One region of the Pseudomonas leptonychotis genome, then DNA from elsewhere that is predicted to be linked to it. Evidence: predicted binding sites of a transcription regulator. Region 1 holds the regulator's gene; each other region holds the start of a gene.
What was found. The regulator FliA, encoded in region 1, starts transcription of late flagellar genes. The targets are predictions, from matches to a motif close to CTAAAGTTTNNNNNNNNNNNGCCGNTAA.
Positions count from the first base shown of each region.

Region 2: the regulator FliA is predicted to act here: its motif matches at 1,102-1,129, upstream of D8779_RS21225 (methyl-accepting chemotaxis protein).
Region 3: the regulator FliA is predicted to act here: its motif matches at 1,448-1,475, upstream of D8779_RS00785 (flagellin).

Region 1 covers NZ_RFLV01000006.1:109,657-113,961, forward strand. The annotation lists gene D8779_RS19675 (chemotaxis protein CheA) at 1-1,039, opposite strand, end outside; gene D8779_RS19680 (protein phosphatase CheZ) at 1,051-1,839, opposite strand; gene D8779_RS19685 (chemotaxis response regulator CheY) at 1,859-2,233, opposite strand; gene fliA (RNA polymerase sigma factor FliA) at 2,331-3,077, opposite strand; gene fleN (flagellar synthesis regulator FleN) at 3,074-3,904, opposite strand; gene flhF (flagellar biosynthesis GTPase FlhF) at 3,983-4,305, opposite strand, start outside.
Region 2 covers NZ_RFLV01000001.1:2,177,605-2,181,909, reverse strand. The annotation lists gene D8779_RS21225 (methyl-accepting chemotaxis protein) at 1-1,071, opposite strand, end outside; gene D8779_RS10065 (cyclic di-GMP phosphodiesterase) at 1,249-2,475, opposite strand; gene fdhA (formaldehyde dehydrogenase, glutathione-independent) at 2,739-3,938, opposite strand; gene purU (formyltetrahydrofolate deformylase) at 4,133-4,305, opposite strand, start outside.
Region 3 covers NZ_RFLV01000001.1:170,520-174,824, reverse strand. The annotation lists gene D8779_RS00790 (glycosyltransferase) at 1-1,284, shown strand, start outside; gene D8779_RS00785 (flagellin) at 1,576-3,060, shown strand; gene D8779_RS00780 (flagellar protein FlaG) at 3,133-3,525, shown strand; gene fliD (flagellar filament capping protein FliD) at 3,600-4,305, shown strand, end outside.

The sequences.
Region 1 (4,305 bases):
CAGTATCGACCCGCACAGTGGTTTCTGCTTCGCTGGGCGGCGCAGCCTTTTCTGCTGCAGGCACAGCGCTCGGCGTCTTGGCCGGCTCAGGTTTGGCAGCAGGTTTTGCTACAGGCTTGGCTGCAACTTTAGCCGGCTCCACAGGCGTGGCAGCCGGCGCAGGCGCAGCAGGTTTGATTGCTTCAGGCTCAACAAACTTGCCCTTGCCATGCAGCTGATCAAGTAAGGCTTCGAACTCATCGTCGGTAATGTCACCACTCGGCGCGGCGGCAGACTCAGTCTTGACGGGCGGTGCAGCCGGTGCCGAGATAGGCGGAGGTGCAAACTGACCTTTGCCGTGCAATTGATCGAGCAGCGATTCGAATTCGTCATCGGTAATTTCATTGCCCGCAGCTGGCGCAGGCGCAGAGGCCACAGGTGCCGCAGCAACTTCAGCGGCGGCGAACTGACCTTTGCCATGCAATTGGTCAAGCAGCGACTCAAATTCGTCATCGGTGATTTCATCGCTGCTTGCAGCACTAGACGCTGGCGCAGGCGATTGATCCAAGGCACCAAGCAAGTGCTCAAACTCAGTGTCGGTGATATCACCTGTAGCGGGCTCAGGCTCGGCTTCAGCGGGCTGTTCAACCGGCACGGCCTCAACAGCACCCGCCGGCTCAGCCAGGCGCGCCAAAGCAGCCAGCAACTCAGGTGTGGCCGGAGTCAGCTCGGTACGCTCACGCACCTCGGTAAACATGCTGTTGACGGCATCCAGTGCTTCAAGCACCACATCCATCAACTCGGAGTCGACGCGCCGCTCACCCTTACGCAGGATGTCGAAGACGTTTTCTGCAATATGGCAGCATTCCACCAGCTCGTTGAGCTGGAGGAAACCGGCACCACCTTTGACGGTATGAAACCCGCGAAAAATAGCGTTGAGCAGATTCATGTCATCCGGGCGACTTTCCAGCTCTACCAGCTGCTCGGACAATAGTTCAAGAATCTCGCCGGCCTCTACCAGGAAGTCCTGGAGGATTTCTTCATCGGCGCCGAAGCTCATAAGACGTGCTCCTAAAATCCCAGGCTGGAAAGCAGGTCGTCGACATCATCCTGATTGGATGCGACGTCTTCACGCTTATCGGCATGAATCTGCGGACCTTCACCATGCGAAGGCTCTTTTTGTTTTTCTTGTTCAGCGCGCAGCATGTCGTGGTTGTGCTCAATGCCCGCAAACTGATCCACCTGACTGGCCATTAGCATCAGTTTCACAAGGTTGCTCTCAACTTCGGTCACCAGTTGAGTCACACGCTTGATCACCTGGCCGGTCAAGTCCTGATAATCCTGGGCCAACAGAATATCGTTGAGGTGCCCGGAAATTTTCGCTCCGTCGCGCTCACTGTTGGCCAGGAAAAGCTCAACACGCTTGGCCAGCTCGCGAAAACCATCGGCGCTCATCTCGCGGCGCATAAAGCGCCCCCAGTCAACGCTCAGGCTGTGCGCCTCATGGCTGATATCGTTCACCATTGGCGCGCTTTGCTCGACCAGGTCCATGGTCCGATTGGCCGCTTTCTCGGTCATCGTCACCACGTAATTGAGGCGCTCTGTGGCATCAGTAATTTGCGAGACCTCGGTGGCGTGAGGCACACGAGGGTCGAGTTGGAAATTGACGATAGCGTTGTGCAGCTCACGGGTCAGCTTGCCAACTTCGTGATACAGGCCCCGGTCACGCGCTTTGTTTAGCTCATGAATCAAGCCGACTGCTTCACCAAAGTTGCCTTGTTCCAGGCTGTCTACCAGTTGGCGAGCGTTGTGTTTCAGAGTCGACTCAAGGTCACCCTGAACGGAATCTTTATGTTCCATAGCACCCTCATGGCAAACATCAGCCGTTGACTCGCTCGAAGATCTTTTCAATCTTTTCTTTCAGCACTTGGGCAGTAAACGGCTTTACGACATAACCGTTAACCCCCGCCTGAGCTGCTTCGATGATCTGATCGCGCTTGGCTTCTGCCGTCACCATCAATACCGGCAGCGTTTTCAGGCGCTCATCTGCACGCACCGCGCGCAGCAGATCGATACCGGTCATGCCTGGCATATTCCAGTCAGTCACCAGAAAATCGAAACTGCCGCTTTGCAGCATGGGCAGTGCGGTGACGCCATCATCGGCTTCCGCAGTGTTGGTGAACCCCAAGTCACGCAGGAGGTTCTTGATGATCCGTCGCATCGTTGAAAAGTCATCAACGATGAGGATTTTCATGTTCTTGTCCAAGTCGACCTCCGTACAGTCCCAAACGCACCCAGCAACCTGTGTGCGCCTTTAATCGTGAAACCGGCCCAACGTTAGCGAATGCCGTTCAATGTGCGCGCCACTCGCCCAAACGAGCGCGTAAACGAGCGGCACACTGACTGTGTAGTTGGCTTACGCGCGATTCGCTAACCCCCAACACTGCGCCGATCTCTTTAAGGTTCAATTCTTCATCGTAATATAGCGCTAACACCAGACGCTCGCGCTCTGGCAGGTTGGCGATGGCATCGGCCAAGGCCACCTGAAAGCGTTCATCTTCCAGATCACGAGAAGGTTCGAGGTGGTTGCTGCCAGCGTCTTCATTCAGCCCGCCGTGCTCGCCGTCCTGCAAAAGGTCGTCAAAGCTGAACAGGCGGCTGCCTAAAGTATCGCCAAGAATGCCGTAGTAATCCTCGAGACTCAATTGGAGTTCGGCCGCAACCTCTTGATCTTTAGCGTCTCTGCCGGTTATGGCCTCTATTTTTCTAATCGCGTCACTGACCATACGGCTATTGCGATGCACAGAACGCGGCGCCCAGTCGCCTTTGCGCACCTCATCGAGCATGGAACCGCGGATGCGAATACCGGCGAATGTCTCGAAACTGGCACCTTTACTGGAGTCGTATTTTTTTGACGCTTCGAGCAGACCGATCATCCCGGCCTGGATTAAATCGTCGACCTGAACATTGGCCGGCAAACGCGCCAACAGGTGATAGGCAATGCGTTTGACCAAGGGCGCATAGCGCTCGATCAACTGGTGCTGGGAATCCTGCGCCTGCGCCTTGCTATACATACGGAATCCAGAGGCTGATGTCATATAGCCGTGTCTGCGATCGGTTGCTGCACCAGGCGCTCAACGAAAAACTCCAAATGACCGCGCGGGTTGGCCGGTAACGGCCAGGCATCGACTTTCTGGGCTATCGCTTTGAACGCCAGCGCGCACTTCGAACGCGGGAAGGCCTCGTAAACCGCGCGCTGCTTCTGCACGGCCTTGCGTACTGACTCGTCATACGGCACTGCACCAACATACTGCAAGGCAACGTCAAGAAAACGGTCAGTGACTTTAGTCAGCTTAGCAAAGAGGTTACGACCTTCCTGCGGGCTGTGGGCCATATTGGCCAAAACCCGGAAACGATTCATGCCGTGATCGCGGTTTAGCAGTTTGATCAGGGCGTAGGCGTCGGTGATGGAGGTGGGCTCATCGCAGACCACCACCAGGACTTCCTGGGCGGCACGCACGAAGCTGACGACGCCATCACCAATACCGGCTGCAGTGTCGATGATCAGCACATCGAGGTTGTCACTGATATCGCTGAAGGCCTGGATTAAACCAGCATGCTGCATGGGCGAGAGCTGCACCATGCTCTGAATACCAGACGCGGCTGGCACGATACGAATGCCGCCCGGCCCCTGCAGTAACACTTCACGCAGCTCGCACTCGCCACTGATGACATCTTCTAACGTGCGTTTGGCGCTCAGACCCAGCAACACATCGACGTTGGCCAAGCCAAGGTCAGCGTCCATCAGCATGACGCGACGCCCCAGGTCAGCCAAGGCCAAAGCCAGGTTCACCGAGACGTTCGTTTTACCGACGCCACCTTTGCCGCCGGTCACCGCAATCACCTGTACGGGATGCATACCCATAATTTCTAACACCTTGTCTAACTTCGACTGGAGCCACTTAGCCGGCTAAGTACGGTTCAAATGCCAACGCCCTGGCGCTTAACTGACGCGTCGTGTGGGTTGCTGGTATAGGCCGGCAAACATCTCCGCCATCGTATCCTCGCTTGGATCTTGGGTCGCCTGCAGCCCTACGGCTCGGCTGACCAGCTGATGGCTGCGTGGAATCTGCAGATCATCAGGAATACGTGGCCCATCAGCGAGATAGGCTACCGGTAGACGCTGGCTAATAGCCAGTCCTAAAACCTCACCCAGGCTGGTGGCTTCATCTGCCTTGGTGACGATACAGCCCACCAAGCCGCAGCGCTTATAACTATGGTAGGCGGCTTTCAGCACTTGACCCTGACTGGTGGCCGCCATGACCA
Region 2 (4,305 bases), on a different contig from region 1:
CTGGATGATCCCGGCTGTGCTACGACGGATTGAAGCATTGAGGCAGAACAAGACATACAGCGCCAGCAGGGTTAGCAGGCTGAACACACCGATCACTTCGACCATCGCGACCAGCGCTTTCTGTCGGTACTCGCCGAGGCTCGCGACAAACTGCTGGTACAACGCCGTCTGCAAGCCGAGTAACTGGCCCTGTAGAGCATCGCTACGCTGCACGAACTGCTCCGGCGTCAACGTCATCGGGCTGGCGTCGAACATGTCGCGGTCGATACCCGAGAGGAAGGCTTCGTAACCCTGCAATGCTTCATCGTAAGGCCCTTGTAGCTGACGCATCGCACGCGGTGCCTCTAACTTGAGCGTGGACTGAGCCTTAAGTAGCTGGCTACGCGACTCATCCAGACTGCGCCGTAGATCGCGAATCAGCACCCTGCTCTGCAGAGTGAAATGCTCCGACACCACCGCGCCATAGCCTTGGCTGGCAAAGCTGCCCAGCTGTTCGAGCAAGCGCGGCAGGGTGTAAGTCAATTGCTCCATCATCAGGTAGGTGTCGAGCTGAGGATCGAGGATCAGACCACTGTCGGTAGCCACCTGCTCACGCAGGGCGAGCAGGCTAAGCAGGTTCTTTTGGTAACGTTCGAGGGCATCGGGCAGGGCTAACTTACCCAACACATCGATACTCAATTCAGCCTGTGCCGCGCTAAGCCCCTGTAAATGTTGGCGGGCCTGATTGCTGAGCAACTTGGATTTAAGCGGCTGTTCCAGTGCTTGCAGGGCGGGTTCAAGACCACTGGCGCGTTCACGCAACAGCGCTTCGGCGGCTTTCTCAGTGCCTTTCCAACGCGATAACAGCGTGCGCTGTTCAATCAACTCCTGCTGCACGCCGGCCATGCCCTGCAAGGCATTGATGCCTTCCAGCTCATGGTCGATCGCGTTGAGCCGTTCAAGGTAATTGCTGCCGATCACCCACAGCGAAAACCCTAGCGGCAACGCAAACAGAACAAACACCAGCTGAAACTTGCGCGCGAAGCTAAAACGCTCCAGCAATCGCACACCCGGTTTGAGTACTCCAGTCATACCTACCTCAACCTGTGGAGCGCGCCAACTTCAAGGGCACGCCAAAGCAAAACTTCAAGCAAGAAGCACGCCCAAGCAACGCGCCTGCCGATATCCATGAATAGGAGCATAGATGAGGATGCGCAACAGTCCGTCACAGAGGTACCCGCAAAGCACCACTGACCTCTGCTCACGCACTTAGCCCGATAGGCCGCTCCAGAGCTCGTCAACATGGCGAAAGCCCCACGCCTCGGCGGACTCGCGACTGACGATCTTGTCGCGCCCGACCAACTTGCTCAGGTCGATCACTTCCTGCTCGATCGGCGCTTTCGATTTGGCCGAGAAGAACACCTTGACCTTCGGCATCAGCAAGGATTTGGTCTGCTGCTCCATGACCACACCGATGCGCCCGCTTTCCAAACGCACCAGTGAGCCCACTGGGTAAATACCCACGGTTTTGACAAAGGCCTGGAATACCACGGGGTCGAAATGGCCTTTCCACTCAGCCATTTTGCGGATCGACTCAGCTGGGTCCCAGCCTTTTCTATAGGCCCGGTCGGAAGTAATCGCGTCGTAGACATCACACACCGCGCCCATGCGCGCATACAGGCTGATTTGCTCGCCAGCCAGGCGATGCGGATAACCACTGCCATCCATCTTTTCGTGGTGATGCAGGCACACATCCAATACCAACGCACTCACCTGCTTGCTCTCAATCAGCATGTGCGAACCCGCCATAGGGTGGCTACGCATCGTCGCAAACTCGCGGTCGGTCAACTTATCAGGCTTGTTCAATATGTCATTGGAAATGGCCATTTTGCCGATGTCATGCAACAAGCCGGCGAGCCCAGCCTCACGCACCTGCACATCCTCAAGACCAAGCTGACGCGCCAGCGCAATCATCAGCGCACATACAGCCACCGAATGCATATAGGTGTATTCATCGGCATTTTTCAGCCGCGCCAGGCTGATCAGCGCATTGGGGTGCCGCATAACCGAGTCGGAAATTTCTTCAACCAACTCACCGGCCTGTTCGAACTGCAATGCCTGGCCCATGCGCGCATCGCTAAACATGCTGATTACTGCCGCTTTGGCATTGGCGCAGAGCTTAACTGCACGCTGCAGTTCATCGTCCATCGACACCGATCGAATCACCGGCGGGTTCTGCACAACAGCCATCAACTTGGCGTTGGTTTGTGCCGCCACCTCTTCGGCGCTGGCACTTGCAGCCCCGACTTCAACATCCAGCCCTTTACTGATATCGATCCACAGCTCACTGATGCTGCTGGCCTTGATCCGCAACAGATCTTTCTCGGATTCCAGCAGAAACTTGGACTTCCAGAAGGGATGGTCCATCCATGAACCACAAAACTCATGGATATACATACCGACACGCACGTCGGCCACAGCGATGCACTTCAGCATTTAACGCACCTGGGCGAGGGCAATAACTGTTCGGTTACTCACCAGCGTAGCCGATCACTTGGGCACAGGTGGTTGGAACGACCACGAAAAATGGCAATAGGACATCACCCCCACTGATCAACTGAGCGCCTGCGCGCGACTGCTTGTGGTGCTGGAGTCGCCATTGCCAAAGCGCTGCGGCGCGGCAGCGCTATACGGGAGAACGCGCGTGTCGCGGTTAAAGCCTCCTAGGGGGGCTTTAACCGCGAAGGTTTATCAACCTATCAGGAGGCGCTGAACATCTTGTGCGGGTCGATGACGAATTTCTTCGGCACGCCGGCATCGAACTCACCGTAACCACGCGGTGCGTCGTCCAGGCTGATGACCTGCACACCGACCACTTCAGCGATGTTGATACGGTCCCACATGATCGCCTGCATCAGCTGGCGGTTGTACTTCATCACCGGCGTCTGACCGGTATGGAAGCTGTGCGACTTGGCCCAGCCGAGGCCGAAACGAATGCTCAGCGCGCCCTTCTTCGCCGCGGCATCGACTGCGCCTGGATCTTCAGTGACGTAAAGGCCGGGGATACCAATTTTGCCGGCGACCCGCACCACACCCATCAACGAGTTGAGCACGGTGGCGGGTGCTTCGTGCTGCACGCCTTCGTGACCATGGCCGCGAGCCTCAAAGCCCACCGCGTCGATCGCACAGTCCACTTCCGGCTCACCCAGTAGTGCGGCAATCTGCTCGTGCAGCGGCGTATCCAGCGACAGATCGGCAATCTCGAAACCCTGGGATTTAGCATGCACCAGGCGCACCGGATTAACGTCACCGACGATCACCACCGCTGCACCCAGCAAGCGTGCCGAAGCGGCAGCGGCCAGGCCAACCGGACCCGCACCGGCGATATAAACGGTGCTGCCCGGCCCGACGCCAGCCGTTACGGCACCGTGGTAACCAGTGGGCAGAATGTCGGACAGACAGGTCAGGTCGAGGATTTTCTCCATGGCCCGCTCGCGGTCTGGCAGTTTCAGCAGGTTGAAATCGGCGTACGGCACCATGGCGTATTCGGCCTGGCCACCGGTCCAGTCACCCATGTCGACGTAACCGTAGGCACCGCCCGGGCGCGCGGGGTTGACCGACAGGCACACGCCGGTGTGTTGCTCTTTACAGCTGCGGCAACGGCCGCACGCCACGTTGAACGGCACCGACACCAGGTCGCCGATTTTCAGGTTCTCGACGTCGCTGCCTTTCTCGATCACCTCACCGGTGATCTCGTGGCCCAGCACCAGACCGGTTTGCGCCGTGGTACGGCCGCGCACCATGTGCTGGTCGGAGCCACAGATATTGGTGGATACCACTTTGAGGATGACCGCGTGCTCGATCTTCTTGCCGCGCGGGTCCTGCATTTTTGGATAGTCGATTTTCTGCACTTCGACCTTGCCAGCGCCGAGGTAGACGACGCCACGATTACCAGACATAGGTGTTCTCCTTTGTTGTTGTGGGTACAAAGGCGCAGCCAACGGCCACGCGGCCTCGTACTGGAGCGTTTAAGTCTGTTGCGCGGGAGAGACCGCCAAGGGCAGAGCGGTACTGCCTCTCCGGTTGTAATCCGGCTGCGTTTACACACCGGATCGGGTTGATGGGTATCGCTGCGCTCAACCCATCCTACGGATCATGCGTGCAGCACCACCGTGCGGCTGGCGTTGAGGAACACCCGCCGTTCAAGGTGGTAACCAATGGCCTTGGCCAGGGTTTGGCACTCGATATCACGGCCCTTGGCAATCAGGTCTTCGGGGTAATGCGCGTGATCCACCGACTCCACGCCTTGGGCGATGATCGGCCCCT
Region 3 (4,305 bases), on a different contig from region 1:
GCCGACCTATACCGTCAGCTTGGTGGTCTGGACGCTGCGCTGAGCGCATATCGCGATGTCGATTTCTGCCTGCGTGTGCGAGCGGCGGGCTATCTGACCGTATGGGCTGCCCATGCCGTGCTGATGCATGAGCATGTATACCGAGAGCCCGTAGTGGCTGAGCAGGACGCTCTTTACGAGCGTCACTTAGCGGCGATAGCACGTGACCCTGCCTATAACCGCAACCTTGCTCTGAGCGGCCGGGGCTTCGACCTGGAAGCTGACGTCGGGCTGACTTGGCGGCCACTAAGCTGGCGTCCGCTGCCGGTCGTGCTGGCTCATCCAGCTGACCCATTTGGTTGCGGTAACTACCGTGTCATTAAGCCATTCTCAGCCCTCAAAGAGGCGGGAATAGTGGACGGCATGATGTCCATCGGTCTCTTGCAGGTGCCGGATCTGGAGCGTTTTGATCCGGACGTAATCGTGCTGCAACGTCAGATTGGCGATCAGCGTTTGGATGCGATGCGCCGTATACAGAAATTCTCGCGCGCGTTCACTGTGTATGAGCTGGATGATTACCTGCCCAACCTGCCGCTCAAGAGTGTGCATCGTGCACAAATGCCCAAGGACATACTCAAGTCGCTGCGCAAGGGACTGAGCTTTGTTGACCGCTTCACGGTATCTACAGCGCCATTGGCCGAGGCCTTTGCTGGGTTGCATGGCGACATTCGGGTGATTGAGAACCGTTTGCCGGTGGATTGGTGGAGCGGCTTGTCGGCTAAGCGCCGGCGAGGCGCCAAACCACGAGTTGGCTGGGCGGGTGGCGTTAGCCATACCGGCGACCTTGAGCTGATTGCTGATGTGGTCAAGGAGTTGGCTGGCGAAGTCGAATGGGTTTTTATGGGGATGTGTCCGGATAAAATCCGGCCCTATGTCCATGAGGTGCATGCTGGGGTCGGTATTGATCTTTACCCGGCAGCCTTGGCGAGCCTGGATCTTGATCTCGCGTTGGCTCCAGTTGAGCAGAACTTATTTAATGAGTGCAAAAGTAATTTGCGCCTGCTCGAGTACGGCGCCTGCGGCTTCCCGGTCGTTTGCAGTGATCTCGTCTGTTATCAGGGTGCACTGCCGGTAACCCGGGTGAAGAACCGGTTTAAGGATTGGGTCGATGCAATCCGTATGCACGTCAGCGACCCGGATGCGAGTGCCAGGGCGGGAGACGAGCTGCGCAGGCAAGTGCAGGAAGGCTGGATGCTTGAAGGTGCAAATCTTGAAGCGTGGCGCGCCTCATGGTTGCCCGATTGATGCCGACACAGTGCTAGCGAGGGTTTAGGGCAACGCTAGAACGTGTATTTGTGCATGAAGAACCGTGATATTTGCTGTCGAGATATCGTCAGGTGCCAGGTTTTTCATGATGTTGCCGCTTAAGTACTTGTTCTGTTAGTGGAAAAAAAAATAGAACGAGTTGCTAAAGCTGCTCACAAGACCGCCGATATAAAGATCGAATGCGAACTTTATGGGGCGTCTGAGCAAAGCAGGCCCGAAGCTCGCAGGCTCAGACAATCTCAGTAGCACGGTCCTTTGGAGGCAAACACCATGGCCCTTACAGTCAACACAAACGTAGCGTCACTCAACACTCAGCGTAACCTCAACAGCTCGTCCAAAGGCTTGGATACCTCGTTGCAGCGCCTGTCCACAGGCTACCGCATCAACAGTGCCAAGGATGACGCCGCGGGCTTGCAGATCTCCAACCGTCTGACCAGCCAGATCAACGGTCTTAACGTTGCGACTCGTAACTCCAACGATGGTATTTCTTTGGCGCAAACCGCTGAAGGTGCTTTGCAGCAGTCGACCGGTATACTGCAACGTATCCGTGACTTGGCCCTGCAGTCGGCTAACGGCTCGAACGGTGCTACTGAACGTGCAGCGCTGCAAGGCGAAGTGTCGCAGTTGCAGCAAGAGCTGAACCGTATTTCTGAAACCACCAGCTTCGGTGGTCGTAAGATTCTTGACGGCAGCTTTGGGTCTCAAGCTTTCCAGGTCGGTGCTAACGCTTACGAAACTATCAGTGTTTCGATCGGTTCCGCCGCTACTGATCGTATCGGCATCAACCGTTTCACCAGTGACAGTGCTGGTGCTAACGCCACTGCTTCCGGTGCAGCATTCAGCGCCACTTCGGGCAGTGCTTACAGCAGCGCTTCCTTCAACATCAACTCCAAGCTGTCTGATGGCAATGTCGCGATCTCTGGTGCGGCCAGCGGTTCTGCCAGTGAAGTAGCGCGTGCAGTCAACTCGAAGAGTGATGAAACCGGTGTGACAGCTAATGCTCGTACCGTTGCGACGTTAGGCGGCATCACTGCGTCGGGCACTGTCTCTTTCAATCTTTCTGGTCTGACCAGCAAGTCGCTTTCGACAGACGCTACCTCTGTATCAGCAGTCGTGGATGACATTACAAACCTGTCTTCCCTGGCAGATGCAATCAACCGTGAAACTGGTAAAACAGGTATCTCGGCTGTTTCCAAGGGCGACACCATTGAACTGGTTAGCTCCCGCGGTGATGCGATCGGTATCAGCAGCTACGCCGGTTCCGGTGGTGCAACTCTGCAGACCAAGAGCTTCGATGGTGCGACTGATGTTGGTACTGCTGCGACAATCGTTGTTGGTGGTGGTGCGCGTGCCGATGGTCAGGTTCAGCTTGAGGCTGCAGATGCCTTCAGCGTGAATGGCTTGACTGGTGGTCTGGGGGCTGACGGGTTCAGTGAGCTGAATTCGGTCAACACCATTGATATCAGTACGGCTACAGGCGCACAGGATGCCCTGGGTATCATCAACGGGGCGATCTCTAACATTGATAGCCAGCGGGCCCAGCTCGGTGCTGTGCAGAACCGTTTCGAGAACACCATCTCGAACCTGCAGAACATCTCCGAGAACTCCTCGGCTGCTCGTAGCCGGATTCGCGACACTGACTTTGCTGCCGAAACATCGGAACTGACCAAGAATCAGATCCTGCAGCAGGCCGGTACTGCGATCTTGGCCCAGGCTAACCAGTTGCCACAGGCTGTACTCAGCCTGCTCGGCTAAGGGTAAAAGCGCTAGACTGCGGGGGGAAGGGCTTGTCTCTTCTCCCCGTTCCCTCATTCTGAGGACATAGTTATGGACATTAGTTCTATTCAGGTTTCGTCTGCATCCACCGCTGTTGCTTCTAAAGCTGAGCGTGGGCCTGGTTCTTCTACCAAGGTTGGGGCCGATGCTGTTGAGCGTAAGCCGTCTGAGGACGTCGCAACTGGTAGTCCCGCAAAGGTTGAGAATGGCTCCGCGGCCTCTCGTGAAGAGGTTGAAGCTGCAGTTGCGACGATTCAGGACTTTGTCCAATCAGTTCGTCGTAGCCTGAATTTTTCACTCGAAGAGGGCAGTGGGCGCGTAGTGGTCAAGGTTACTGATGCTGGATCGGGTGATGTGATTCGGCAAATCCCTTCTGAAGAAGCACTGCAACTGGCAGAGAATCTTTCGGAGGTCCGTAGTTTGTTATTCAAAGCCGAAGCCTGACCTTAGGGTTGGCACGGCTTTTGACTATTAATACCTGCTTGGTGTTTTTAGTCATTATATTGGCGAGGTGAAACATGGTCGGGATTACTGGCATTGGCTCAGGGATCGATATCGACAGTATTGTCACAGCGATGGTCAATGCCGAAAGGGCACCCAAGACCAACCAGCTGGACCGTCTCGAGAAGACCACTGTTGCGCGCATCTCGGCCATGGGCTCGCTGACCAGCGCGCTGAATACCTTCAAAACCGCTGTTGATTCGCTGAATAAGACTTCCTTGTTCGAGTCGCGAACGGCGAGTTCTTCCAACACCAGTGCGCTCAAGGTTACTGCTGCAACCACTGCCCCTGCAGGCAACTACAACGTTCAGGTCAAGCAGCTGGCGACCAGCAGTAAGGTGGCGTTGCAGTCGGTCGCAGGCGGTAACACCGCTACATTCAACAGTGGCTCGTTGACTATCTCTGCGGGCAGCTCGAGCTTCGATGTCGACATTACAGCAAGTAATAACACCCTGGCTGGTATGCGCGATGCAATCAATGAAGCTGGTAAAAGCAGCGGCGTGAGTGCCACGATCATCACTGATGATTCAGGTTCGCGATTAGTGCTGAGCTCCACCAAGAGTGGTGCTGGCAATGATATTCAGGTCGTGGCCAGTGAAGACAATGTGACCACAGGGGCTAATGCGCTGACGTCTCAGGCGCTTGTGCCGACTGTCGATCCGGGCAATGCCGATGCCTTCATTAAGCCCGACTCCACCACTGGCGCTGGCGGTGTGATTACCA